DNA from 4 places in the Metabacillus sediminilitoris genome. Region 2 is predicted to be linked to each of the others. Evidence: riboswitches for the same ligand, from Rfam matches in the RefSeq annotation. Region 2 holds a riboswitch; each other region holds the start of a gene.
The links. Region 2 has a riboswitch for S-adenosylmethionine ahead of mtnK (S-methyl-5-thioribose kinase). Riboswitches for the same ligand answer to the same signal wherever they lie in the genome.
Positions count from the first base shown of each region.

Region 1: another riboswitch for S-adenosylmethionine. It lies ahead of GMB29_RS17735 (phosphoadenylyl-sulfate reductase); the one in region 2 lies ahead of mtnK (S-methyl-5-thioribose kinase).
Region 3: another riboswitch for S-adenosylmethionine. It lies ahead of metK (methionine adenosyltransferase); the one in region 2 lies ahead of mtnK (S-methyl-5-thioribose kinase).
Region 4: another riboswitch for S-adenosylmethionine. It lies ahead of GMB29_RS23135 (methionine ABC transporter ATP-binding protein); the one in region 2 lies ahead of mtnK (S-methyl-5-thioribose kinase).

Region 1 is NZ_CP046266.1:3,706,759-3,714,319, reverse strand. Features, by position in the region: gene GMB29_RS17755 (dihydroorotate dehydrogenase electron transfer subunit) at 1-542, shown strand, start outside; gene GMB29_RS17750 (dihydroorotate dehydrogenase) at 545-1,453, shown strand; gene pyrF (orotidine-5'-phosphate decarboxylase) at 1,453-2,169, shown strand; gene pyrE (orotate phosphoribosyltransferase) at 2,166-2,798, shown strand; SAM riboswitch class I at 3,553-3,658, shown strand; gene GMB29_RS17735 (phosphoadenylyl-sulfate reductase) at 3,893-4,594, shown strand; gene GMB29_RS17730 (sulfate permease) at 4,608-5,675, shown strand; gene sat (sulfate adenylyltransferase) at 5,726-6,865, shown strand; gene cysC (adenylyl-sulfate kinase) at 6,879-7,487, shown strand; gene GMB29_RS17715 (sirohydrochlorin chelatase) at 7,536-7,561, shown strand, end outside.
Region 2 is NZ_CP046266.1:3,151,935-3,159,495, reverse strand. Features, by position in the region: gene GMB29_RS14960 (PAS domain S-box protein) at 528-2,711, shown strand; gene mtnA (S-methyl-5-thioribose-1-phosphate isomerase) at 3,003-4,055, opposite strand; gene mtnK (S-methyl-5-thioribose kinase) at 4,093-5,286, opposite strand; SAM riboswitch class I at 5,534-5,684, opposite strand; gene GMB29_RS14945 (carbon-nitrogen family hydrolase) at 5,820-6,608, opposite strand; gene GMB29_RS14940 (pyridoxal phosphate-dependent aminotransferase) at 6,715-7,561, shown strand, end outside.
Region 3 is NZ_CP046266.1:4,456,891-4,464,451, reverse strand. Features, by position in the region: gene pckA (phosphoenolpyruvate carboxykinase (ATP)) at 1-1,435, opposite strand, end outside; SAM riboswitch class I at 1,826-2,009, shown strand; gene metK (methionine adenosyltransferase) at 2,240-3,442, shown strand; gene GMB29_RS21455 (FixH family protein) at 3,612-4,406, shown strand; gene GMB29_RS21450 (methyl-accepting chemotaxis protein) at 4,861-6,150, shown strand; gene GMB29_RS21445 (glycosyltransferase family 4 protein) at 6,214-7,356, opposite strand; gene GMB29_RS21440 (phosphatase PAP2 family protein) at 7,442-7,561, opposite strand, start outside.
Region 4 is NZ_CP046266.1:4,786,530-4,794,090, forward strand. Features, by position in the region: gene sufD (Fe-S cluster assembly protein SufD) at 1-150, opposite strand, end outside; gene sufC (Fe-S cluster assembly ATPase SufC) at 173-958, opposite strand; gene GMB29_RS27135 (YuzK family famiily protein) at 1,296-1,436, opposite strand; gene GMB29_RS23125 (MetQ/NlpA family ABC transporter substrate-binding protein) at 1,838-2,686, opposite strand; gene GMB29_RS23130 (methionine ABC transporter permease) at 2,698-3,366, opposite strand; gene GMB29_RS23135 (methionine ABC transporter ATP-binding protein) at 3,359-4,384, opposite strand; SAM riboswitch class I at 4,614-4,721, opposite strand; gene GMB29_RS23140 (SCP2 sterol-binding domain-containing protein) at 4,869-5,186, opposite strand; gene GMB29_RS23145 (thioredoxin family protein) at 5,328-5,633, opposite strand; gene GMB29_RS23150 (toprim domain-containing protein) at 5,657-6,004, opposite strand; gene gcvH (glycine cleavage system protein GcvH) at 6,596-6,979, opposite strand; gene GMB29_RS23160 (arsenate reductase family protein) at 7,258-7,561, opposite strand, start outside.

The DNA of each region.
Region 1 (7,561 bases), 550 kb from region 2:
TCCTTTCTAAAAAGAAAGTCGATGAGGTAGTAGATGTTTTAGGACCGTTAGGAAATGGATTTCCAATGGATGGTATCATAGAAGGACAAACCGCATTATTAGTAGGTGGCGGTATTGGAGTTCCACCATTACTTGAATTATCGACGAGATTAGTTTCAAAGGGAGTTAAGGTTCACCACGTCTTGGGCTTTCAATCACAAAAAGCCGTATTTCTTGAAAGTGAATTTATAGCTCTAGGAAATACAATTATTGCAACTGATGACGGCTCTTATGGATATAAGGGATTTGTTACAGATGCGATAAAAGACAATGGACTTGAGTTTGATACGATGTTTACATGTGGTCCAACACCGATGTTAAGAGCACTTGAAAAGCTTTATGGACATAAACCATTATTTTTATCACTTGAAGAAAGAATGGGATGTGGCATTGGTGCTTGTTTTGCATGTGTATGTCATACAGGAAATGATCCAACTGGGACAAGCTATAAAAAAGTATGTAGTGATGGACCTGTGTTTAAGGCCGGAGAGGTGGTTATCTAATGATGTTAGACGTCAATTTACCAGGATTATCACTTAAAAACCCAATCATGCCAGCATCCGGTTGTTTTGGTTTTGGAAGAGAGTATAGCAATCTTTATGATTTAAGTCAGCTTGGTTCAATTATGATAAAAGCGAGTACGCAAGAACCGCGTTTTGGAAATCCTACACCGCGTGTAGCAGAAACAGATGCTGGAATGCTTAACGCAATTGGACTGCAAAATCCAGGCGTTGAAAAGGTAGTTTCAGAAGAGCTTGTCTGGCTTGAGCAATTTGATTTACCAATTATAGCAAATGTTGCAGGGTCTCAAGTTGAAGATTATGTGTATGTTGCGGAAAAAATCAGTCAATCAAAAAATGTGCATGCACTTGAATTAAATATTTCCTGCCCAAATGTAAAAACAGGCGGAATTGCCTTTGGTACAATACCTGATGTCGCTGCCGGTTTAACAAAAGCTGTGAAAGAAGTTTCAGATGTTCCTGTATATGTAAAGCTTTCTCCAAATGTAGCGAATATCGTTGATATGGCAAAGGCAATTGAAAATGCAGGAGCAGATGGCTTAACAATGATCAATACTTTAATCGGGATGAGAATCGATCTAAAAACTGGCAAACCTGTTATAGCGAATAAAACGGGTGGCTTGTCAGGTCCAGCGATTAAGCCAGTAGCAATTCGAATGGTATATGAAGTAAGTCAGGCTGTTAATATCCCAATCATTGGGATGGGCGGTGTTCAAACAGTAGATGATGTAATTGAGTTTTTATATGCTGGAGCAAGTGCAGTAGCAGTAGGTACAGCCAATTTTGTTAACCCTTTTGTCTGTCCAGAAATCATTGATCAACTACCAGAAAAATTAAAAGAACTTGGTTATGAGCATGTTACGGAGTGTGTTGGAAGGAGCTGGAAGGCATGATGGAAAGACCTCTTATAGTTGCGCTTGATTTTAAGGATCGTAAGGAAGTTGATGCTTTCTTAAATCATTTTAAAGATGAAAAGCTTTTTGTAAAAGTAGGGATGGAGCTTTTCTATCAAGAGGGTCCTAGCATTATTTCACATATTAAGCAGCATGGTCATGATATTTTTCTAGATTTAAAGCTACACGACATCCCAAACACGGTAAAACAAGCGATGCGTGGCTTAGCCAAACTAGAGGTTGATCTTGTAAATGTTCATGCTGCAGGCGGTAAAAAAATGATGGAAGCGGCAATTGAAGGGTTAGTTGCTGGGACACCTGCTGGAAAAAATAGACCGGCTTGTATTGCTGTAACACAATTAACAAGCACGTCACAACAAATGGTACAAGATGAACTATTAATTAATAAAGAAATCAATCATATTGTGCTTCATTATGCAAAAATGGCACATGAAAGCGGCTTAGATGGTGTTGTTTGCTCGACACATGAGGTGGAAGCATTACAAGAACATCTTGGCTCTACATTCATTAAGGTAACTCCTGGAATTCGGATGAAGAATGATTCTGCAGATGATCAAACACGAATTGCCACTCCGGAATTAGCTCGTCGACTAGGCTCTACAGCAATAGTAGTCGGACGTAGCATTACTAAACAAAAAAATCCATATGAAGCATACTTACATGTAAAAAAAGCTTGGGAGGAAATAGTGGAATGAAACAAGATATTGCAAAACACCTATTAGAAATCAAAGCAGTCTATCTCCAACCAAATGAACCGTTCACATGGTCAAGCGGTATGAAATCGCCGATTTATTGTGATAATCGTTTAACACTATCATTTCCTGAGATTCGTAAGCAAATAGCAGAGGGTCTTTCTGAATTAATAAGAAATCACTTTCCAGAAGTCGAGGTTGTTGCAGGTACAGCAACAGCTGGTATTCCGCATGCTGCTTGGGTAAGTGATCAATTAAATTTACCTATGTGCTATGTTCGAAGCAAGGCTAAAGGACACGGAAAAGGAAATCAGATTGAAGGTCAAGTGCTGGAAAATCAAAAGGTTGTAGTAATTGAAGATTTAATTTCAACTGGCGGTAGTGCAATTACTGCTGTTGAAGCACTACGTGAAGCGGGCTGTGAAGTGTTAGGTATCGTTTCAATCTTCACGTATGGCTTATCTGCCGGTGAGGAAAAATTAGCCAAGGCTAATGTGGAAGCAAAATCATTATGTGATTATAATACTCTTCTTGATGTAGCTGTACAAGAAGGCTATGTAAATGAACAAGATCTTACCAAACTAAAAATGTGGAGAGAAAATCCTGCATCAGAGGGTTGGTTAGAAAATTAAGTAAGGCTTTGGATACCTTGGACTGCCTCTGGTAATTAAAACACTTGAATAAAAGGTTTTTTGTTTTGGATTCATGAATTTCAAAACACCATGCAGAACAAGGTGCCTTGAGCTAAATAAAGTAGATACAAACTATACATAGGTATATTGAAATCAAAAGCTGTATTCTAGCAAGTAAATAGGATATGGCTTTTCTGTTTTTTCTGCCATAAAACCCTTTTTATTAGGAAATTAGGAATCATAAACTACACGATAGTTGACGAAAGTATCAAAACTGTTCCCGTAGGAGCCGAGCCATCCTCCATCATATAAAGGGCCGGTTTAACCCTATAGCCATGTCCAAGGAAGAAGTAAACAAATGTATTGAAAATATCGAAACAGATCTCCTTAACATGCTGTGTGACTTTGATGGTATCTTTTTAAGGGTTTTTAAGACTTCGGAATAGAAGCTACATAATAACTTATATTATGAGTGTGAAATTTATAAAATGAAGAATAGAAAGAATAGGATAGCGAATTACACATAGAATTGCTGTTTTGATGAAAAATATTTTAACGGAACTATTATTTATGTACATTTGAATGGGTTGATGTATATATATATAAGAAAAATACCTAATAAGTATAAGTGTATTTTAAAAAATAATCTAAATGTGAAAAATATATAAAATAAATGAAAAAAATATTAATCCGATAAGTAAAGTCGGGTTGACTTTTGAGGGAATTGTGTTAAAATTTTGAATCAACAGCATATTTCTTATCAAGAGTGGTGAAGGGAACTGGCCCATTGAAGCCCAGCAACCTGCTATTTAGCAAGGTGCTAATTCCAGCCAAAGCAATTCCAATTTGGAAGATAAGGGTAGATCGTCCCTAATAGTCTTCAAGTTGAAGGCTTTTTATCGATTAATAATATAATCAATCGTTAGTTTGTTTGAGGAAAAACTTGGATCGAAACATTTGGCATATAACTCCATTTGTTAACAAGAAAATACAGTATATCATTCATGATTGGTAGGTTAACATTATAAATCCGACTATTAACGTATGAATAACTGGTTTTTAAAAATAAGTAATAAAAAGAAGAGGTGAATATTTTGCTAACTTATGAGAGTTGGACAGAACCGAGTGAAGATTTTATAGTAGATGATAAGTATAAGGGTGCCCTAAATGTATTGAATTGGGCATATGATCACTACGGTGAAGATGTTGTTTATGCTTGTAGCTTTGGAATTGAAGGAATTGTATTAATCGATTTAATTTCAAAAGTAAAACCTGATGCGAAAATTGTGTTTTTAGATACTGATGTTCACTTTAAGGAAACATATGAATTAATCGATAAAGTGAAAGAAAAATACCCGTCATTAAATATTGAATTAAAAAAACCAAAACTTACATTAGAAGAACAAGCTGAAAGCTATGGTGATAAGCTTTGGGAAACCGATCCAAATAAATGCTGTAATATAAGAAAAATTATTCCTTTAAACGAAACATTGCAAGGTGCTACGGCATGGATTTCCGGTCTTAGACGGGAACAATCAGAAACAAGAAAACATGTAAACTATATCAACAAGGATGAACGCTTTCATTCAGTAAAGGTTTGCCCGTTAATTCATTGGACGTGGAAAGATGTATGGAGATATGTTCATAAAAATGACTTAATCTACAATCCTTTACATGATAGAGGATATCCTAGCATTGGTTGCTTTCATTGTACAAAACCAATATTTAATGAAAATGATTTAAGATCTGGCAGATGGTCGGGGCAAATGAAAACAGAATGCGGCCTCCATCAATAGGAGGAAATAAATGATGTTAGAGATAATTGCAATCATCATCAGCTTTTTTTTCGCGATGAATATTGGTGCAAGTGGTGCAGCTGCTTCGATGGGAGTAGCATACGGATCAGGGGCGATTTTACGCCCTAGAAATGCTCTTATCTTATGTGCAATTTTCGTTTTTTTAGGAGCCGTAATTGGTGGGGGGGAAGTTGTCAAAACGATAAGTTCTGGAATCATCCCATCATCATTTATTACAATCAAAATTGTTGTTATTATACTTTTTTCAGCAACGATTTCACTTTTTTTAGCTAATTTATTAGGTATTCCTCTTTCTACAAGTGAAGTAACTGTTGGATCTGTAGTTGGAGTTGGTATTGCTTATAAAGCATTATACATCGATAGTTTATTATGGATTGTCATGTTTTGGATCATCGTACCAATCGTTGCATTTGTGATTGCAATTATTTTTATAAAATTGTTTCATGCCTTTAAATTAGCAGAAAAATATTCTTTAGAAGGGAAGATCGTTACTTATCTTCTAGTGTTTGCTGGTTGCTTTGAAGCATTTTCCGCAGGAATGAACAATGTTGCAAATTCCGTTGGACCATTAGTAAGTGCTGGACTGCTATCGGTAACGAAAGGAACGATTATTGGCGGTATCTTTGTTGCAATTGGTGCACTTTTCTTAGGTCGTCGAGTACTTGAAACAAATGGTAAGAAGATCACCAACTTTTCAAAAATTGAGGGGATACTAATTTCAGGTACTGGAGCAACTCTTGTTACGATTGCATCAATTTTTGGAATTCCAGTACCACTTACTCAAATCACAACATCTTCTATACTAGGGATAGGAATCGCGAAATCTGGTGCAAATGTATTTCAACAAAAGATCGTCAAAAATATGTTAATGGTTTGGTTGATTTCTCCACTTATATCGTTAACCATGTCTTATTTCTTAGTTAAGTTATTTATTACAAGTGATTTATATACGATCTTTGTATTAGGAAGCCTGTTGATTGCAACACTTGGTACAATAAGTTTAATGAAGGCTAGTAGACAAGAAAGACGTACTGTTCACGAAGAGGGTGGGGGAATTTAAATATAATTCCTATTAAATATCGTTTTTATCAGAATTGGAGGCTATTAAAAATGAGTTTACTTCCACACGGAGGAAAATTAATTCAAAAATTATTTTTAGGTGCAAATGTTTCACACGTTGAAAAAGAAATTGAGCTAGATGCAATTGCTCTTAGTGACTTAGAACTAATCGCAATTGGTGCTTATAGTCCAATTAAAGGTTTTTTATCACAAAAAGATTATGATTCTGTTGTTGAAACGATGAAATTATCAAATGGCTCTGTTTGGAGTATCCCGATAACTTTACCTGTTTCAGAAGAAAAAGCTGCATCTTTAACAATTGGTGAAGAGGTCCGTCTTGTAGCTGAGAATGTTACATACGGTACAATCACAATTTCAGATATTTTTACACCTGATAAACAAAAAGAAGCAATCAACGTATTCCGTACGGATGATCTTGCTCATCCAGGTGTGAAAAAAATGTTTGAACGTGGAAATGTGTATGTTGGTGGTGAAATTTCACTTGTAAAACGTCCTGAAAAGAAATTTGCAAATTATTATTTAGACCCAAGTGAAACTAGAAAAAAATTCGCTGACTTAAACTGGAAAACAATTGTAGGATTCCAAACAAGAAACCCAGTTCATCGCGCACACGAATATATCCAAAAAACAGCTTTAGAAACGGTTGATGGTCTATTCTTAAATCCATTAGTTGGTGAAACTAAGTCAGATGACATTCCGGCACATATTCGTATGGAAAGCTATGAAATATTATTAGAAAATTATTATCCAAAGGATCGCGTTCATTTAGGTGTTTTCCCAGCTGCAATGCGTTATGCTGGTCCACGTGAAGCCATTTTCCATGCAATGGTGCGTAAAAATTATGGATGTACACATTTTATTGTTGGAAGAGACCATGCAGGTGTGGGTGATTACTATGGAACTTATGATGCACAAAAAATATTCTCTAACTTTACAGCAGATGAATTAGGAATTACACCGTTATTTTTTGAGCATAGTTTTTATTGCACAAAATGTGAAGCAATGGCTTCTTCAAAAACTTGCCCACATGGTAAAGAAGATCATGTTATTTTATCAGGTACAAAGGTAAGAGCAATGCTACGAAATGGAGAAGTACCTCCAAGTACATTCAGCCGTAAAGAAGTTGTTGAAATCTTGATTAAAGGCATGGGAAAAACTGTAAACTCATAAGGGGGTCATTTACGTGGCTAAAAATATTGTTTGGCATGAAGCATCAGTTACAAAGGAAGAAAGACGAAAAAAAAATAACTATCAAAGTTATGTATTATGGTTTACAGGTCTTTCAGGATCAGGGAAATCAACTCTCGCAAACGCATTAGCGAGATATTTATTTGAAGCTAATATTCAAACATATGTCCTTGATGGGGATAACATAAGACACGGTTTAAATAAAGATTTAGGTTTTACTGATGAGGATCGTAAAGAAAACATTCGCCGAATCGGTGAAGTGTCAAAATTATTTGTTGATAGCGGTCAAATCGTGATAACAGCGTTTATTTCTCCATTTCGCGAAGATAGACAACAAGTGAAAGACATCCTTTCAGAGAATGAATTTTTTGAAGTGTATGTGAAATGTTCATTAGATGAATGTGAGGTTCGGGATCCAAAAGGATTGTATAAAAAAGCAAGAAATAATGAAATTAAACATTTTACAGGAATTGATTCACCTTATGAAGAGCCAGTAAATCCCGCAATTATCGTAAATACTGAGAAACAAACTGTTGAAGAATCAGTTAAACAAATTGTTGATTTCCTTGTAGCAAAGGAATTAATACAAGACAGCCATTCATAAGGGCATGGTATAATAGGGAAAAAGCACAAAAAGTGAGGCATTATCGTTATGAAACAAGCAGTATTGTATGTATG
Region 2 (7,561 bases):
TTTATAACAACAGTAAATTCTTCTCTTTAATACCCCGCTATGGCCGTTACTAAACGATGATACGTTTAAAAACATAAAAATATAAGGGATGTAACGAAAGTGTAATCGTAATGTAAGAATTATATAGAAAGATAAATAGACTAAAACAGAGACCTTGATTCACTTCTGCTAAAGTTAGTCTGAGCCTATTTTACAAAAAGTTTACGGACTAGTTAGTGAGGTGTTGTCTTAACTAGACGGAAGTCATCACCAATAAAAAATTTTCAATCACCGAAGATAGGTGATAGATAGAACTGCCTGAAACGAGCTGACGATGGATTGTAGTCCAAGTCAGGAAAAGGGCACAGGATGTTGCTTTCTGTGTGTGATAAGTCATGCAGCATTATAAATAGAACCCATATCTATAATAGTTATTTTTTATAAAAAGTAAAACAATTTTTGATTCATTTTGACGTTTAATGAAGGACAATGGCTGAGCATGTAGAATATTTGAGTAGTAAAGATTGTGGTAATTAGGGGTGAAAAGATTGAAGAAAACGATGGAGGTAAACGAAATCGTTGCGCTCAAAGAACAATTAGCTAGGGTCAAAACTGAAAATGAACTACTTAAATCACAGCTTATTCAACATGAAAATATACTAGAAGGCGCACTGGACGGTGTAGCAATTTTAGATGAACATATGAAATTTATTGATGTTAATTCTGCGGCTTGTCGAATGTTTCAGTTAACAAAAGTAGAACTATGTAAAAGAAGTCTTTTTGATTTTCTTTCTCTCATACCTAAATATAAAATCAACAAATTTTTTGATGAATTATCTATGAATGAAACAAAGGAGAAAGAACTGGCCATTAAGTTAGAAAATGGCGAAATAAAATTCCTTGAGATTTCATTACGAAAACAAGCAATTAATGGATATGATCTTGCAATGCTTAAGGATATCTCGTTTAAGAAAAAACTTGAACGTGAACGAACAATTAATGAATGGCTTTTTAAAGATTTGTTTTATCGGGCAGCCGATGGAATTGTTCTATTTGATGAGCATGGGGCGTTTATAGAGGCAAATGAATCCTTTTGTTCCATCTTTGAAATAAATCAAACAGAATTAAATTCGTATGTACTCGAAGATTTTATATCAAAGCAAAATAATGATAAGATCAAAAAATTATGGAATGTACTTAAGGAAAATGGGAGTGCAACAAGAGAATTTCCGGTTGTTTTAAATAATGGCGTTAAGAAAATTTTTGAATTTACAACGACTTCAAATATCGTAGATGGCTTACATATGGCAATTGTGAGGGACATAACCGAAAAGCGTTCAATGGAATTGAAGCTATACAAAAGTGAAGAACGGTTTAGGGAAGTATTTGAAAATGCAATCGATGCCATTATGATTTGGAAAAACAATGGACAAATTATCAAGGCGAATCATGCTGCAAGCAGAACATTTGAATTATCTGAAGAAGAACTTATGACAAGAAATGTCTTAGATTTTATTGATCAAACATCTCCTAGCTTTGCCAAGGTAAAAAGGGAGTACATGGAAACAGGTGCGATTCGAGAAGAGTTACTTTTTCATATGCCAAATGGACAAAACAAAGAGCTTGAATTTACTTCTAAAATGAATATATTGGAAAAACATCATTTAACGATCTTCCGAAATGTAAGCGAACGAAAACATATGGTAAAGGTCCTTCAGGAAAGTGAACAAAAATTTCGTAAAATATTTGATGGGGCAATGGATGGCATCGTTTTATTTAATAATTCGTATGAAATGATTGATGCAAACCCATCAGCAAGAAAGATTTTAAATTTATTATCCGATGATCTGAAATCCTTTAAACTTTTTGAACTATTATTTTCTGGTATGAGGCAGGATGAAATTGATCCAAATGATTGGGAAGAGAAATTACAAGAAATCTCGTATACATTTGAAAATGGCGAAGAAAAAACTTTAGAATTTACCTTGAAAAATAATATTAATGAGAATATGAATCTAGCAGTACTTCGGGATGTCACAGAAAAAAGAGAGTTAGAGGAGCAGCTTAGAAAATCTGATACATTAAATGTTGTTGGTGAACTTGCAGCAGGAATCGCTCATGAAATACGAAACCCAATGACTGCATTAAAAGGCTTTATTCAACTATTAGAGGGTAGTATAAAGGATGACTATTCCTTGTATTTTAATGTCATAACATCAGAATTAAATAGAATAGAATCCATTATTACTGAATTTTTAATATTAGCTAGACCTCAAGCAATTCAATATTTAAAGAAAGATATTGGCACGATTATGAAGGAAACCATCGATCTACTAAACGGGCAAGCAATACTAGTAAATGTACAAATGGAACTATATTTAGAACAAGAATTACCATTAATCTATTGTGAGCCAAATCAATTAAAGCAAGTGTTTATTAATATTTTAAAAAATGCGATTGAGGTCATGCCAAAAGGCGGACAAATTGATGTTAAGATTAAGAGGAAAGATGAAAAACATCTCATTGTTTCCATTATTGATAGAGGCCTGGGTATTCCTGAAGATAAGATTAAAAGGTTAGGTCAGCCATTTTATACGACAAAGGAACGTGGCACAGGTCTTGGCTTGATGGTTAGTTACAAAATAATTGAAGAGCATAAAGGAATCGTAGAGGTTGAAAGTGAAGTCGGCAGTGGCACTGCCTTCCATATTACACTCCCGATTAATCACTAAGTGGTTGAAAAAAGATGAATACTTGTCACATTTTTGTCTGCAAAACATACTATTTGAGTAAGGGAAAAATGTTGCGCATGGTAAAGAAAGGGGCAAAGTATATGTTGTTTAAAAATCGTCCTACAAAGATTTACTTATATGCTTCTATATGTTCTAAACTTCATATTCTTACGGAAGCTGAAAAAAACAGTTTAATGAAAAAGACGAAATCCTTTTAGTGTAATCATGTCAGATCTGTAGAAAAAAACCTTAGTCAAGAGTAGACTAAGGTTTTTTCTTTGGAATAAAGGATTAAGCAGAGAATAATTTAGAAATTTCTTTTTGATAGTCATTAGATAAAATTCCTTTTTCAGTAATAATCCCAGAGATTAAGTGATTAGGGGTCACATCGAATGCAGGATTGAATACTTTAACACCTTCTGGAGCAACACGAATACCGTTTAATTCTGTCACTTCTTCTGGATTACGTTCCTCGATCGGAATTAGGTCACCATTTTCAATCATAGGATCAAATGTAGATAATGGTGCTGCAACGTAAAAAGGAATGTTAAATGCTTTTGCTAAAAGAGCTAAATTAAATGTCCCAATTTTATTAGCAGTATCACCATTAGCTGCAATTCGATCAGCACCAACTATAATGGCGGAAATGTTTTTTGATTTAATCGTATGTGCTGCCATATTGTCAGTAATTAGAGTCACATCAATCCCTGCTTGCATGAGCTCCCATGTTGTTAAACGTGCTCCTTGTAGAACTGGACGGGTTTCACATGCATATACACTTAAGTTAACGTTTTTTTCCTTTGCTAGGTAAAATGGAGCTAATGCTGTTCCGTATTTAGCTGTAGCAATAGACCCTGCATTACAAATGGTCATCACGCGATCGCCTTTCTGAAACACAGATAGAGCATGTTCACCAATTAAACGACATACCTCTTCATCCTCAATTTGAATTTGGATTGCTTCATGGACGATTGTTGTCTTCGCTTCATTAATGGATTGAACGTTAGAAATACTATTTACAAGTCGATCTAATGCCCATACTAGATTAACTGCAGTTGGTCGAGAGCTTGCTAAATAATCTCTGTTTTTCTTGATGTTTCGTTGAAAGTCAACAATGGTTTCAGATATATCCTGTAATGCTGATAATGCGAGGCCAAATGCCGCTGTGATACCGATTGCAGGGGCACCTCTTACCTTCAAGGATTGAATTGCTTCCCAAACGTCTTTTATCGTAGTTAATTCAAGGTATTCCGTTACGTGCGGAATTTTTTGCTGATTTAATAGTGAGATAGATTCCTCATTCCAGATAACAGAACGGGGAATCGCTAAATTTGTCGATGCCATGAAGATTAAACTCCTTTTTACTAATATTAAATGATAATTAATTGCTTACCGTTTGCTTTACATATTCCTTGAATTGACAAGGATTTTTGATCGCTTTTTGATTTTTAATAAGCTCGCTGCCTACTGATAAAGCAAGCTGCTTAGTAGAGATTTTTTTGTCAAATGGTTGTAATGTATCAAGATCTGCGACATGTGCAAGACCAATTGTGCGACGGATGATTTCACATCCGGCAAAGCCGACTGCTTCTTCGAAAATTTCTGACAATACATCCTCTAAATAGCCTTCTGTTTTAGCAAATATTTCTGCAGCATCATTTTTCCATGCTTTTGAAAATTCTTTAACAAATACATTCCATGTTGTTTCAATATGAGTAAATAAGACTTCTTGATTTTCAGCATTACGAGAAAAGGCATTTAAAAGGAAGTTTCCAAATACCTGACCAACATCGAAGCCGATTGGACCAAAATAAGCAAATTCTGGATCAATGACTTTTGTTTCGTTTTCATCTGCAAAAATACTTCCTGTATGTAAATCACCATGAAGTAGTGCTTCTGCTTTGGTTAGGAATTTTTGTTTTAGCTTTGCAACAGCTAATTTTAACTCTTGATCCTGCCAAATGCGTTCAACATCTTGACCAAGTTCTTGTTCAAAGTTATTTGTATCGTGGTTAAAGAACGGATCTGTGAAAACAAGATCTTCCGTAATTTTACATAGATCTGGGTTAATAAACTGCTTCACTAATGATTTTTTAAAATGTTGATTTACGGCATAATCTGATGTGTAAAATAATGTTTTTGCTAGAAATTCTCCAATATGTGTTGAGAGCAAAGGCAATTCTTTTCCTTCAATTAGAGCAGCACGGGCGATTTGGAGATGTGATAAGTCTTCCATAATGGTTATGGCTAGCTGTTCATCTGTATAATAAACCTTTGGTACAAATTGTGGCACAAATTCACTTTGTTTTAATAAGGCATGTGCTTCAATACGTGCTCTGTCTAATGTTAATGGCCAGCTTTCCCCTACGACTTTTGCATATGGAAGTGCTTGTTTAATGATTATTCCGTTTCCATTATCAGTATCTGTAATCTTAAAGACAAGATTTAAATTTCCATCACCAATTTCTTTACATGTTAAGTTGCTATTTTCTGTAAAAAGCTGCAGGCGTTTTGCTAAAGCGATAGCTTCGCTTTCAGTTAATGGTTTGTAAATAGATGATTTGACAGTACTCATAGTAATAACCTCCAAAAAATAATGTCCTCATGTAAGAAGATAATAGTATTTTTGATTTAGATCAGATGTGACATGAAAGCATCAGCAGTTAAGCTCGTGACATGACGGTCCAGTGCAATTAATGCGAGAAATCGTCATATATAGTAGGCAGATCAAAGAACTAATGCTTTATTTCTTTGGAGGCTTTTCTTTGGAAATAAGAAAAGCCTCTTTCGGATGAAAGAGGCTTGAAGACTTAGCTTCGCACCTCTTATCTGTCAGAAAGGAATGTCTTTCTGATGGAATTAGCACCGTGCCAATTGGAAGTCTTCGTGAATAAACACTTAGTTTCCAATGTTGATATGGTCGGTTGCTGCGGCGTCATTGGGCCAAGTCCCTCTGCCAACTCTTGATAAGAGATTATATCGTTCTGAAATGAAAGTAATGCTTTGTATATTCCGTAATTTCAGAACATTTTAGATTTTAAGAATAATAGAACCTTGATTAGCATGTTATCAATGATTATTTAGTGTTGTCAATAAAAAATTTAGAAATCAATCATAAAATTCTGGCAATCGGTCTGCGAATACTGGAATTTGATTTCGTACTTTTTTCACTGTTTTAACATCAATTTCGGCAGTTATGGATCCAGCTGTTTCATCAGCCTCAGCGATTACCGTTCCCCAAGGATCGATGATCATCGAATGTCCGGCAAATTCATTATTAGGGTCTAAACCTGCACGATTACAAGCAACAACATAACATTGATTTTCAATGGCACGGCTAATTAGTAGTGTCCTCCAATGATGTAGTCTTGGCAAAGGCCATTCAGCCACAACAAATAGAATTTCTGCTCCTTGTGTCATATGTGCGCGAATCCATTCAGGAAATCGAATGTCATAGCAAATGACACCAGCACTGTTCACACCATCAATTTTAAATAATCCTTTTTTATTTCCAGCCGCTAAATAATGGTGTTCATCCATCAATTTGAATAGGTGAAGTTTGCTATATTCATGAACAACCTCACCTTGATTATTGATGATGTACATTGTGTTCGTTACGCTTTCGTACGTTTTTTTAGCAACAGAGCCGCCAACAATGCTTACTTTATATTTTTTTGCTAGTTTACTTAGAAATTGTTTTGTTGTTTTTCCTTCATCATCAGCAATTTCATCAAGTCTCGTCAGGTCATAGCCTGTTGTCCAAAGCTCTGGGAGGACAATAATCGTTGGATTTTGACTTTCAACAGCAGAAGCAATTTTTTCTTCTACTTGCAAATAGTTACTGGCTGGATCGCCAAATTTAATATCGAGCTGTATACATGTAATGATAGGTTTCAATCAATTCACACCCTCATTTATAAAATTTTTACTTTACAAGTTGGTTCTAACAATATATGATTTGTGACTAGAATTTCAAGAATTTTTTGAGAAGGTGTTGTAAAAAATGAAAACATTTGAGCAATCACATTTACTAAATACATTACCTAAACAGTTTTTTGCAAATTTAGTAGCAAAAGTTAATAAAATTGTTGAACAAGGTTATGATGTCATCAACTTAGGTCAAGGTAACCCTGATCAGCCTACACCAAAACATATTATCGAGGCTATGCAGAAAGCAGTTGAAAACCCAGAATATCATAAATATTCCCCATTTCGGGGACAACAGTTTTTGAAGGAAGCGATCGCAACGTTTTATGAAAGGGAATATAGTGTGAAAATCGATCCTGCTAAAGAAGTTGCCATTCTATTTGGAGGAAAGGCTGGACTTGTAGAGGTACCACAATGCTTGTTAAATCCAGGCGATGTTATCCTTGTTCCAGATCCCGGTTACCCTGATTATTGGTCAGGTGTTGAGCTGGCACGTGCAAAAATGGAAATGATGCCACTTGAACGTGAAAATCAATTTTTGCCTGATTATAATCGCTTACCGGAGGATGTCGTCGCAAAAGCAAAAGCTATGTTTTTAAACTATCCAAATAATCCAACAGGTGCAACAGCAACATCAGAATTCTTCCAGGAAACTGTGGAGTTCGCTACTCAAAATGACATTTGTGTCGTTCATGATTTTGCCTATGGTGCGATTGGCTTTGATGGAAAACGCCCAATAAGCTTTCTAGAAACTGAAGGTGCAAAGGAGACAGGGATTGAAATTTATACATTCTCAAAAACCTTTAATATGGCTGGATGGAGAATTGGTTTTGCGGTCGGAAATCCTTCGGTTATTGAGGCGCTGAATCTTTTACAGGATCACATGTATGTAAGTGTCTTTAGTGCCATACAAGAAGCCGCTG
Region 3 (7,561 bases), 1.3 Mb from region 2:
CAGGTACACCAGGAACATGAATAGGAATATTAAGGCCGAAAACCTCATCCTTCACTGTTTCAATATTATCAAGATCTCCTTCAATTGCAGCTTGAACCATTGCTCTCGTATATTTTAATTTCATTCGATTTCCGACTCCATATTCACCGCCGGTCCAACCAGTATTAACTAAAAATACTTGTACAGTATGTTCATCAATCTTTTGACCAAGCATATTTGCATAACGTGTTGCTGGCAGAGGTAAAAATGGTGAACCAAAGCATGTAGAGAAGGTAGCTTCTGGCGCTGTAATACCACGCTCAGTTCCTGCTAATTTACTCGTGTAGCCACTCAAAAAGTGATACATAGCTTGTTCTCTAGATAATTTACTGATTGGAGGCAGAACTCCAAATGCATCAGCTGTTAAAAAGACAATTGTTTGCGGATGCCCTGCTATGCTTGGTGTAATGACTTTATCAATTGCTTCTAAGGAATATGCTGCACGTGTGTTTTCAGTGTAAAATGAATCATCATAATCAGCTTCACGTGTTTCATCATCAATCACAACGTTTTCTAATACAGCACCATAACGAATTGCATTGAATATTTGCGGCTCTTTTTCTTTCGTTAAATTGATGCATTTTGCATAGCAACCGCCTTCAATATTGAAAACGCCTGAAGTAGACCAACCGTGTTCATCGTCTCCAATTAAACGTCTGTTAGGATCAGCAGACAGCGTTGTTTTTCCTGTTCCTGATAATCCAAAAAATAATGCAACGTCACCTTCAAAGCCGACATTTGCAGAGCAGTGCATAGGAAGAATATTATTCTCAGGTAATAAATAGTTCATGACTGAAAAGACAGATTTTTTCATTTCTCCAGCATACTCAGTACCACCAATTAAGATTGCTCTTTTTTCAAATGAAATAATAATAAAAGTTTCTGAGTTTGTTCCATCAATCTCAGGATCTGCTTTGAAATTCGGTGCACTGATAATCGTAAAAGGCTTTTCAGTAGATGGAGAATCATTATTTTCTTTAATAAAAAGTTGTTGAGCAAATAAATTATGCCAAGCAAACTCATTGATTACTTGGAGTGGCAATTGATAGCGTTTGTCTGCACCTGCAAAACCATTAAAAATATAAAATTCATCTCGTTCTTTTAAGTAAGAGATTACTTTGCTATAAAGTTTATCAAATGCTTCCTCTGAAATGGGTTTGTTAACAGTTCCCCAATCGATTTTATTTTTTACAGACTGTTCCTTTACTATAAATTTATCTTTAGGAGATCTACCAGTATACGCGCCAGTAGTTGCTCGAATTGCTCCTGTTGATGTTAAAATTCCTTCCTTGCGCTCAAGCACCTTTTCTACAAGTTGAGCAACTGATAAATTGTGATTTGCATTTTCACCTTTAACAAGCTGTGCAAGCTCATTTGACATCTCCACAATATTCATCCCCATTACCATCCTTTTCGTAAAATTAACGTATAACTATAGAAATATATTACAATATACAGACTTATTTTTGAATAGTATAACACATTAATTTTAATAAAACATACTAATTGTGAATTTTTAATGAAAAAGTTTAGACCTAATTGTAAATAAAACAAGCATGATAGACATTAGGAAATTGAGGAAGACTATGTATAGGAACCACAATGATTTAGTCCACAACAAATAATACTACATAATAAAAAAACGTTTATAATTTGCTTTTTAAAGGGGCATTACTAAGAAAGAGATTTTGTGATGAATGAATGTGATAAAAATATTATGTTTAGACTTGTCGGTTTTTGTTGACAGTAGTATTCTTGTGCGCTATGATATTTCCTTGAACGGATTCTCTTATCCCGAGCTGGTGGAGGGACAGGCCCTATGAAACCCAGCAACCTGTATCAAAGGAAAGTGGCGACCTACGTATTATTTAATAGATATAGCTTCTATTAAAAATAAGCGTAAGCAAAACAACATTTCCGATGCAAAGGTGCTAACCTGATGCAAGGCGAAAATCCTTGATCGATAAGAGCGAAAGGCGATGAACGATAACAAACCTTTCCTCATTTAGGGAAGGTTTTTTTGATAACAGAAAATAATGAGTACTTCTTCATTAGAGTTTTACCAGAACAAGCATGTGGTAAAGGTACATAAAACTTCTGTTCACAAAACATGCCAACGTGATTCTTTATAAGGTAAATACCCTTTAGGGAAGAGTTCCGGATCAAAAGAATGAACATGAATATGAGGAGGAAGCTTTTAATTATGACTAAAAAACGTCTTTTTACTTCTGAGTCTGTTACAGAAGGCCATCCAGATAAGATTTGTGACCAAATTTCAGATTCAATCCTTGATGCAATTATTGCAAAAGATCCAAATGCTCGTGTAGCGTGTGAAACTTCTGTTACGACAGGATTAGTGCTAGTAGCTGGAGAAATTACAACAAGTACGTATGTTGATATTCCAAAAATTGTTCGTGAAACAATTAAGGGAATCGGCTATACTCGTGCAAAATACGGTTTTGATGCGGAAACTTGCGCAGTATTAACTTCAATCGATGAGCAGTCTGCTGATATCGCAATGGGTGTTGACCAAGCACTTGAAGCTCGTGAAGGCCAGATGTCTGATGAGGAAATTGAAGCAATTGGTGCTGGTGACCAAGGTCTAATGTTTGGATTTGCATGTAATGAAACAAAGGAATTAATGCCACTTCCAATTTCATTAGCACACAAACTTTCTCGCCGCTTAACAGAAGTTCGTAAAGAAGACATTCTTCCATACTTACGTCCTGACGGTAAAACTCAAGTAACTGTAGAATATGATGAAAATAACAAACCAGTTCGTATTGATACGATTGTTATTTCTACACAGCACCACCCAGAAATTTCAACTGAGCAAATTCAACGCAACTTAAAAGAGCATGTTATTAACCCAGTTGTTCCTGCAGAATTAATTGATGAAAATACAAAGTATTTCATTAACCCAACTGGTCGTTTCGTTATCGGTGGACCTCAAGGTGATGCAGGTTTAACAGGACGTAAAATCATCGTTGATACATATGGTGGATATGCGCGTCACGGTGGTGGAGCATTCTCTGGTAAGGATGCAACAAAAGTTGACCGTTCAGCTGCATATGCTGCGCGCTATGTTGCGAAAAATATCGTAGCCTCTGGATTAGCTGATAAATGTGAAGTCCAATTAGCTTATGCGATTGGAGTAGCACAGCCAGTATCGATTTCTGTTGATACATTTGGTACAGGTAAAGTATCTGAAGACGTATTAGTAGACGTTGTACGTAACAACTTTGACTTACGTCCAGCAGGTATTATTAAAATGCTTGATCTACGCCGTCCAATTTACAAGCAAACAGCTGCATATGGACACTTCGGCCGTAACGATCTTGATCTTCCTTGGGAAAGAACAGATAAAGCTGAAGCGTTAAGTAAAGAAGCATTAAATAAATAAAAAATGAAAAGACCTGATGCGTGAAAGCATCAGGTCTTTTTGTAGTCTACAGGTAAACTCGTCATTGTTAAAATATGTATATTTATCGAAGAAACAAAAGAACTTGTTTTATCTAGCACTTGGAAATACTATACTAGGGATGTATTGGAATTAAGGGAGGCTATGTAGATTGAACTATAAAGTATTAAGCAGTTTTATTGTTGTTTTTTCGATTATCCTGAGTGGTTGTCAAGAATTAGATAGCCACAAGGATCATACAACAACAGAAACAGAAGAAGTAAAAGCACCACATGTGGACATTCTTGCGAAGGAGCATGTTAAGAAAGGTGAAGAAGTTCAAATAGGTGCACACGTATATTATGGAGAAGAACTAGTCGATGATGCAGAAGTGCAGTTTGAGATTCAAAAAGGAGATCATTCAGAAAAAATAGATGCCAAGCTGGTTGATAAAGGTACATATGAAATTAACTATTTATTTAAAGAAGATGGAACATATCAAGTTACAGCTCACACTAATGTAAAAGAGTATCATACCATGCCAACAATAGACATTCAGGTTGGGGAAGGACAGACAGCGGCAACAGCTGAAGAGAATGATGAAGAGCAACCTTCTCATAATAGTGACCACCATGACAGTGAACAAGAAGGGGAGCACTCCCATCATAGTGTAAACATAACTGTTGAAGAATTAACTACATTTCAATTGAATAAAGTGGAAAGATTAACTACGACAATTAAAGAAGGGGATCAACCCTTCTTAGATGCGACGGTACGATTTGAAATTTGGATGGAAGGAGAAGAGCAACACAATTATATTGATGCAGCTGAATCATCAACAAAAGGAACGTATACGTCTTCTTTTAAGTTTGAAAAAGCAGGTATGTATACGATTGTCGTTCATGTTGAAAAAGGAGAGGTTCATGACCATATTGAAACTTCAGTCGAAGTTCAGAAGGGGCCATGAGCCTTTTTCTGTATGATGAAAAAATTTTGTTCTGTGGAGATCATGCAAAACATATAGCTTCAGGTGCAAAGGAATGTGAAAGTACATGTACTTGTGATTTCTATAACGTAGGTAGTTCCTTCAAGGTCTTTTAATGCTCGCTAGAGAAGGAAGCACACATTGATCGCAAATTTACCTAAAATTGATCAAGATGCCTTACATATAGTAACCGTGTATTACAATTACCTGCATCTGAGAAAGTGCAGCTTACTAAGAAGTTGCAGAAATATTGTTGCCTTAATTGAATTTGAGTTATAGAGGATCTCTTTCTAAAAGCTAATGGGAGAGACACAAATTAAAAGCATTGAACGTTTCATTATGTTAGCTGCTTTATTATTTTATTTTTAAAATACCTATAAAATTGCCGCTGCACGTCGATATAATACATAGAATGTCAACATGTGGGGGTATTACATTGAAAGAACATAAAAGGGTTTCAATTAAGTTACTTTTTATTATGATCATATTAGTATTAGTTATGACTAGCTCAATTGGATTTTTTAGTTATTACTTTGTCAAAAATGCTTTAGAACAAAGCCAAGAATTGACCTTCTTAGTATGGAATTTGATTGGCGTGATAGCAGTTATTTCAATAATATGTATGGGTGCACTTTATTTGGCTATTTCAATAAAGTTGAAATTACTAAATGAAATGATGCACAATGCCTCTGAATTGGCGGCAGGATGTTTTAATAAAGCTACATTAAAAGAAAGTAAGGATGAATTTGGAATCTTAGCAGCATCAATAAACAAGATTAGTGAAAATATATATTCATTAGTTTCTGAGTTGAAGGATGCTAGTTACTCTATTTCAACATCATCACACGAGCTAGCAGTATTAACTGAGGGAAAGAGAGTTTCAAATGAGGATGTTAAAAGCGCATTACATGAAATTTCAATTGGCTCAGCATCACAGGCTTCAGATATTGAATCAACAAGTCATAAGGTGAGTGATTTACAAGCAAATATCATGTTAATGACAGAAGAAAGTTCTGTGATTATGCAGTTAACCAAGGATTCTGCACATGCTGTTCACTCAGGAAAAGATAGTGTGAACGGGTTACAAGCATCGAATAGAGAGAACGCAAACATGTTAGAACAAATTAGTTTGGGGATTACTACTCTTTATCAAAGTGTGAATCAAATTTCTGGGATTGTGACAACGATTAACAACATTTCAAAGCAGACTAACTTATTAGCACTAAATGCTAGCATAGAGGCTGCAAGAGCTGGTGAACACGGCAAAGGCTTTGCAGTAGTAGCTGATGAGGTAAGAAAGCTTGCAGAGGAAACAAACCAGGCTACGTCACAAATTCAAACGATGATCCAAAATATTGAAAAAGAGACAGAATCAACTGTGATTGTCATGGCTCAGACGACAGAGATAACAAATGGATTAAATAAAAGTGTTCAAGCAACAGAAAATGAATTTAATCGTATATCAAGTTCTATTAATAAAATAATAGATGAGACCACAAAGTTAAATAGCGAGATTGAAAATGTTTCTGCTCATAGTAATGTTATTTTGGATTCGATTCAAAATATCTCAGCAGTGGCAGAACAAACTGCTGCATCTACTGAAGAAATTACTGCATCAATCGAAGAACAAATGAATTCAATTGGAACCATTAATGTTTCTTCTGAAAAAATAAATAAGTTAAGTGAAAAGTTAGCCTCAACATTGAAAAAATTAGAGATTAAATAATGAATGCGAAAAAGCGATCCTATGAAGGAGTGCTTTTTCGCATTTTAAGATTAAACAATTATTTTATGCATAGCGAATTTGTTTCTTTTCAATTAAAGCCTCTTCATAATCCTTAAGTAAACCCTCAAATATTTGATCCCATGATTGTGATAGAGCATATTTACGTGCATCCTCACTCATTTTTAATCGAAGAGTATCATTTCCTAATAAAGATATAATAGCGGTTTGAAATTGTTCAACATGTTTAGGTTCGCAAAGGGTTCCGGTTATTCCTTGGTTGACGATATTTTTGACTCCCCCTGAATTTGCTGCAATGACTGGAGTTCCAGTTGCCAAAGCTTCCAACACGACATTTCCAAAAGTTTCAGTTGAAGAAGGGAAGACAAATAGATCAGAACTAGCATATACTTTTGCGAGATTTTCCCCATTTAGATAACCAGCAAAAGTCATATTTTCAGGAGCACTTTTTACCATTTCCTCCTTCGAAGGGCCATCTCCAACAATTAACCAATGAATCTGGCTTCTAATTATTTCTGGTAGTTGTAAAGAAATATTTAAAAGTGTTTCGATATCTTTTTCAGGAGCTAGACGGCCAACATATGATAGGATGTACTTTTCATTTATTTGGTATTGCTCCCGTACTTCTTGAACTGAATAGTTTGGATGGAAAAGATTACAATCAACCCCTCTTCCCCATATCCGTATATTTGAAAATCCTTTACGTTTTAATTGCTCCATTGTTTCATGAGATGGAACAAATATTTGTCGTAGAGGTTTATGGAACCAGTGCATATATTTCCATAAAAATTTAGAGAAAAATTGGAGATCATAATATTTTAAATACTGATCAAAATCAGTATGATAGGATCCTACAATTGGGATGTTTAATTTTTTTGCATAATGTAACCCGCAAAGACCTATATTAAAGGGTGTTGCTACATGGATAAGATCTGGTTTAAATCTCTGCAGTTCTGCCTTCACTTGCAGCATGTTTGGCAAGGCTAACCTGCATTCAGGATATAAAAAAAATGGCAGGCTTGCGAAACGATGTATATGGCTGGTAAATCGGCTTTCATTTGTACTTATAGGTGCAAAAACCCGATATTCATATCCATTTGCGTCAAGATAATCAGTAAAACGTTTTAATGTACGTGCAACTCCATTAACATCTGGTGCAAAGGTGTCTGTGAAAATAGCTATTCTCATCGAATCCCCCCAGTAACTAATAAATGAAAGGTGCTTTAATGAGCCTCTTTTTTTAAATTGACTCACCGATTATGATCTGAATCCTTTACGTTGATGCAATAAAAACGATTTCACTTAATAGGGTGTAGCTTAAAAATCCAGTTGTTGTACCAAGTAAGCATCCAGCTAATACATCTGAAGGGTAATGTAATCCTAAATACATTCT
Region 4 (7,561 bases), 1.6 Mb from region 2:
TTTATCTATTTTTGTTTTATCCGGTCTAGGCATTGGCAGATCCGCTTGCTTGGCAAGAGCTTGTAAGCGAAGTTCTGTAAGCCAATCCGGTTCACCAAGCTTTTTGGAAAAGCTTGTGACATAGTCCTGATTGAAAGTATTCGTTTCCATGTATCTTTACTCCCCCTTACGCTTAAGCTTCTTGTCCAACAGTTTCGTCTTCAATACCTAGTTCTTGTTTAATCCAGTCATATCCTTCTGCTTCTAAACGTTGTGCTAGTTCAGGACCACCTGATTTTACAACGCGCCCTTGCATCATAACATGTACTTTATCTGGTGTAATGTAGTTTAATAAACGTTGATAGTGAGTGATCATTAAACAGCCGAACTCTTCACTGCGCATTTTATTAATTCCTTTTGCAACAACCTTTAAAGCATCAATATCAAGACCAGAGTCAATTTCATCAAGAATAGCGATTTTTGGTTCAATCATCATTAATTGAAGAATCTCATTACGTTTTTTCTCACCGCCTGAGAACCCTTCATTTAGATAACGTTGTGCCATATCTGGATCCATTTCTAATTCTTCCATATTAGCGTCCATTTTACGAATAAATTTCATTAATGAAATTTCTTCGCCTTCTTCGCGACGTGCATTAATTGAAGAACGTAAGAAGTCAGCATTTGTTACACCGCTAATTTCACTTGGATACTGCATCGCTAAAAATAGACCTGCACGTGCGCGCTCATCTACTTCCATTTCTAACACATCTTCACCATCTAAAGTAATGCTTCCACTAGTTACTTCATACTTTGGATGTCCCATGATTGCTGAAGATAATGTGGATTTACCTGTTCCGTTTGGTCCCATAATTGCATGGAACTCTCCGCCTTTTATTTCAAGATTTACACCTTTTAAAATTTCTTTCCCATCAATTTCTACGTGTAAATCCTTAATGATTAATGTAGAACCTGCCATAACAATACCTCCATAATATATAAAGTTTACTAATTCTCAATTTATTCTCATTCTAATTTTATAACAAATCAAAAGTGAACACAACCTTTAACGAACATCCTCGAATCCTGTATAATAAAAACAAATTTTCGGTTGTAAGAAAATATCACATCAATATGTAGTTTAAACAAGAAATGAGCCTTTTAATACTATATAACACATTGACCTTTGAATCTACCTTCCTCACATAGATTAGTTTTAACATTGTCATAAAAAACATTCTCTCGGCATATCTAGTATCGGCGAACCGTGCTTGTTCATACATGCAAAAGAACCAGTCCGGGACTGGTTCTTTTGTTTATTTTTTCATTTTTCTTTCGATTTGAGCATATATTTTCTGACTTTGTCGATAATCTTCTTCACGGGCAGCTTCTACATCCATACGTTTTTCATGCTTAAGTGAGTATTCCGCATACCCTATACCATGTGAATGATGCATTGCCTTTTCCATTCCAGTTGTGTAGTGAAGATCTAATAATTCATTCGAGTAAATAGTGAATCAATCCTTTCAACATTTTTGGATGATGGTAAATGCGGGATTTAATTTATTACCATCACTTTCAAAAGTTTTGATCGAAAACTTTTATGAACTAACTTGCTCCACCGTTATCGCTGTCCTTTATGTCAATGCCATTTCCTATATTATTAATTGTAGCAAGAATATTCTCATTACTCAAAGCACGTAAGAGATGGTGACAATTGATAAGGCATTATTGACAGTACTCACAAAAAGATAAGTATGGCATTTACATGATCCCATTCATTTTCTTCCCTTTTCTCTATAATTCAAACTTTTTAAAAAAGAAAAGCTGACAATTTTCATTGTCAGCTTTCACATTTTTATTCACCTTGTGCTGCAGAAATAACAGATCCTTTGTAGTTTGTTTTAATAAACTCTTGGATCTCTTTAGATTGTAAAACCTCAATTAACGTTTTGATTTCTTCTCTATCTTCGTCACCTTCACGTACAACGATTAAGTTTACATAAGGATTATTTTCTGGTGATTCAAGTGCAATAGCATCTTCAGATGGATTTAAATCAGCTTCTAAAGCGTAGTTACCATTAATTAAAACTGCATCTGCTTCATCGTTTTCATATGCTTTTGTTAGCATTGGCGCTTCGATATCAGCTTCAAATACTAATTTTTTTGGATTCTCAGCAATATCTTCAATTGTTGCAGCTGTTTTTTCAACGCCTTCTTTTAATGTGATTAATCCTTTTTCTTCAAGCATTGAAAGCATACGACCATGATCCGCAACTGAGTTACTCATGATGATTTTTGCACCCTCTGGAAGATCTTCTAAAGACTTGTGTCGTTTAGAATAAACACCAATTGGCTCAATGTGTACGCCGCCAGCATTTACAAACTTATATCCATTATCTGCGATTTGAGAATTTAAATATGGCTCATGTTGAAAATAGTTTGCATCTAACTCTTCTTCAGCTAACGTTTTGTTCGGTAAAACATAATCTGTAAATTCAACAATCTCTAAGTCAATACCTTTTTCTTCCAACAAAGGCTTTGCTTCTTCTAAAATCTCAACATGTGGTACTGGTGAAGCACCAACTTTTAATGTTTTTGTATCACCTTCAGAACCACCTTCTGCTCCCTCATCGGCAGCACCTCCACAAGCCGCAAGAGCAACTGTGAAAATAGCAAGTATAATAGCTAATAAAGATTTTTTCATTCCTTCTCCTCCTATCGTTTGTCAATCGTCTTAGTTATGATATCTCCAATAATTTGGATGATAAACACGAAAATTAGGATAATAACTGTTGCAACTAATGTTACTTGGTTATTCCCGCGGTTAAAACCTTCTAGGAAAGCTAGATTTCCTAATCCGCCCGCACCAATTACTCCGGCCATTGCTGTTGATCCAATAAGTGCGATCGCCGTTACCGTAATCCCGGAAACTAATGCTGGCATTGATTCAGGTAGTAACACTTTCCAAATAATTGTACCTGATTTTGCCCCCATTGATCTTGCCGCTTCAATAACACCTTTATCAATTTCTCTCAAAGCAATCTCAACCATACGACCATAAAAAGGTGCTGCACCAATAATTAATGCTGGTAATGCTGCATTAGCACCAAGAATTGTACCAACTAGTACTTTCGTAAATGGCAATAACAAAATGATTAAGATAATGAAAGGAATTGATCTGAATATATTAACAATAACTGCAACAAGACCATTGATGAACTTGTTCTCCCATATGTTTCCCTTTGCAGTTAAGAATAACAGTAAACCCAAAATGATTCCTAAAAAAAACGTCGCCACAACAGACAAACTCGTCATATAAATGGTTTCCCATGTGGCTTCCCATACCTTTTCCCATTTCACTTCAGGTAGAAGTTGTTCAAGCATTTGCAATTACCTCCACCTCTACATGCTGATTATAAATATATTCTAACGCTCTATTCAGTTCTTGCTCTTCACCATCTAAATGAATAAACAAACTACCATAAGAACCGTTTTGAGTTTGAGAAATCTTTCCTTGCAAAATATTAATATCGATTGCAAATTCTCTTATTAAATTTGTAATCAAAGGCTTTTCAGTTGATTCGCCTACAAATGATAATTGAATAACTTTTCCTTTCGGATAAAGTTCCAATAAGTGTGCTACGACCTCATTTGTTTCCTCAGGCTCAGTAACCTGCTTCACAAATCGTTTTGTTATTGGTTGTTTCGGATTTCTAAATACGTCTAATACGTCCCCTTGCTCAACAACTTCTCCGTTTTCCATTACGGCTACACGGTGACAAATTTTTCGAATAACATGCATTTCATGTGTAATTAACACAATGGTAAGCCCTAATCTTTTATTAATATCGACAAGTAAATCAAGAATAGAATCCGTTGTTTGCGGATCTAGTGCAGATGTTGCTTCATCACATAGTAACACCTTTGGATTATTAGCTAATGCTCTCGCTATCCCTACACGCTGCTTTTGACCGCCACTTAATTGTGAAGGATAAGCATTCTCACGACCTTCTAGACCAACTAGTTTGATTAACTCATCAACACGTTTCAAGCGTTCAGTTTTTTTAACACCAGCAATTTCTAGCGGAAATGAAATATTCTCTCTTACCGTTCTTGACCATAAAAGATTAAAATGTTGGAAAATCATACTGATTTCTAACCGTGCTTTACGTAATTTCGCTCCGCCTATCGCATCTATTTGACTACCAGCAACATGAATAGAACCACTTGTTGGCTTTTCTAATCCATTTAACAAACGAATTAATGAACTTTTTCCTGCGCCACTATAGCCAATAATCCCAAAAATTTCACCTTTGCTAATTTCAAGGTTTATATTATTTACAGCTGTAACATTACCTGCTTTTGTTGAATAAATTTTTTTAACGTTCTGTAATGTAATCAAGATGTCACCTACTTTCAGTTCTTTTATCTTTCATTATTTTCATTTAAATTTTAAAGAAAAGATTTTTTAATGATCATCATATCGCATCAAATTATGATCGAAAAGATGAAAATACAAAATACTTTCTCAGGTAGTTTTACACCGATAGGACTTGTGGAAAAATTTTATAGTAGAAAATTAAAAAACCTCTCCGCAACGTGAGCAGAAAGGCGTAAGAAAAAAGTCCTTTCTCCCATCTTCCAAAGCTTGCAGCTTTGCGTGAATTGGCACCATTTCAACATTTGTTGATGGTTGCCGGGCTTCATAGGGCACATCCCTCCACCTCTCTTGATAAGAGACAAACTATATAATTAAAATTTAAATATTATGTCAGTAAATAAGTACGAGACTGATTGTACATGCTATTTTCAATATTGTCAATAAATTTAATTGATTGAAGAACGATCTAGTTAGGACATAAAAGATCGAATATTACCCAAAATGATCAACACAATTTAATGATTGCCTCAACTCTTAAAAAAGTGCGGTACGTCCCTTTGATAGAGATTTTCCCAAACGCAATTAACTGCTTAAGGCTAACATTATGTAATAACACTTCACTGATGTCTTGTTCATCACCTTCTAAAGTAAAATCAATTTTTTTTGGGGGTGACACTAACTTCTTCGCTCCATTTGATGTAAATTCAATAAAATGACTTGATTCTTGGTAGGGGCGAATTTCCACAACTAATGTTTGGTTTAATAGGAGTGGGGTTAAAAAACGTGCTTTATTAAAATTGGATATAAATGTTGTTACATACATAGAAAATCCTCCGTTCTCAATCAAGTTATAGTAATAACTTCATTGCATGACGAAGGATTCCTTTATAAAGAAGTCGACAGTTTCTGCCTATTTATTCATTAATGTGTATTTCTTTTATTATTTCCTGAGAAATATGTCATTTCATTGTATATACTGCGTGAAAAGCTCGTGTAAAAAGCTTACTGATTGAAAGGCGTAAATCCTTTCTTTTTCAAGACCATTTTCAAAAATAAGTAAGCAAGGTACACTTTCCACACCTAATTCTTGAGCTTCTTTTGGAAAGTAATTTAAATTTACTGAATGAATGTCCAGTGATGGAAATAATTCATCAACGATTGTTAACATTCGTCTTGCAACCTGGCATGTTCCACACATCGGAGTGTATAAATATAAAGCCATTAGTCCTTCATTTTTTATAATAATTTTTTTCTCTTCCCATTCAATCATATCTAAGAAAATTGGACACCTTTCTAAAGAAACTTCGCATCTACATCAATATTTGCACTTAATAAAACAGAAGCAACATGATGATCTGGTGCTGTTGCTACTTCTCGATAAGCTCTATCAATATAAATATGTGATGCCTCAGGAAATTCTCTTTTAAATTGTTTACGCAATCGATCACCTGCATCGTCTGAGTCCACTAAAATGTAAACATCCTTCGAAAATAATTCATCAATTAATTCGTCAAGCCTTGTTACACTTATCGTCCCATTCGTGCAGATAATCTCGATCTGTTCATTCAACACATTTAGTACCTTTTGTTTATCTGATTTGCCTTCAACAATTAATACTTTTTCAACCTCAACGAACGACATAAACATCACCTGTTTTTATAGTAAAAGTCTTTTCTATAAATTATTCGATTTGTCGAGGTTGTTTCCTTTTTATTTTATGTTTTTTCTAAAATTTAACGTATTTTAGAAAAAATAATAAAAAGAAACGACCACTTCTTGGTACATTTTATTAAAGCAGCTAATAAAGTTAATATTACTTCTTTATTTATGGCTGTTTTCGGATACTTCAAATATAGTTACATGAATAACCTGGATTGATTTTCCGTTGCAGGTACTCGCTTTCCGCGGGCTGTCTCACGAGCCTCCTTATGCTTTGCACTTGCGGGGTCTCCTGGGGCACGCTTCTCCAGCAGGAGTCTCGAACCTTTCACTACAATAACAGCTGTTCGAATTTGTTACTTGCTAAAACAACACTCTTTACGAAAGGCTGTTTTCGTAAACTTGTTGCTATTTACCAAGTAGTACGATGTGGTTGATTTCCGCTCCAATCAACATTAAATAGTTTTCGTTTTAAAACAACAATCTATAAGAAAAGAGCCTTATTTATAGACAAATGGACACCCTTTTTTACCTTATTAGTAGGGTGTCCATCAATTCAAATCATCATGCTAATTAGTCTTCATTTGTCATTTCTACATATTGTTCTGCTGTCATTAAGTTTTCAACGTCAGCGACATTTGCCGGTTCAATGACAATCATCCAAGCTTTTTCGTATGGTGATTCATTAACAAATTCAGGGCTATCGTCTAAATCTTCATTGATTTCAACTACTTTTCCACTGATAGGTGCATATAATTCAGAAACCGTTTTTACAGATTCAACACTTCCGAATGGCTCGTCCGCTTTAATTTCATCGCCAACCTCTGGCAATTCAACGAATACGATATCACCTAGTTCAGATTGTGCAAAATCTGTAATACCGATGCGTACCTTTTCTCCTTCAACTTTTACCCACTCATGTTCCTCAGAATAACGAAGTTCTTTTGGTGTGTTCATTTTCATTACCTCCAGCATCCATATCATTTTTTATCCTTACATAGTTATTAGCTAAACGCACAAGGCGTATGAACGCCTTCATCCAAAATGAAGGAAAAATTAAGCATAACTTAAAGCCCAACTAAAACGGGTGGAACAAACTAAGTTTTTCTTATAAAACTTGTCTATTTACAAATGACTTATTAAATTAAATAAGTTAGGTGTGTTCCCTTTCCTTTAAGCTGAAAATAGATAGTCATTATTGTTTTACCAGTTTATAGAAAACTATGCAAGAATGATCAATTACTACCCCATATTTGTTCAAATTGCTTTTCATTGAATCCAACTGTCACACGCTCGTCGCTGGCTGTAATTGGTCTCTTAATAAGCATCCCATCAGTTGATAACAACTTAATCATCTCAGCCTCTGACATAGAGGCTAATTTATCCTTAAGGCCCAGTTCTCGATATTTATTACCACTTGTATTAAAGAACTTTTTCAACTCTAATCCGCTTTTTTGATAGAAAGATGTTAACTCTTCTTCAGACGGCGGATTCTCAACGATATGTATTTCAGTAAAGTTAATATTGTGTTCTTCAAGC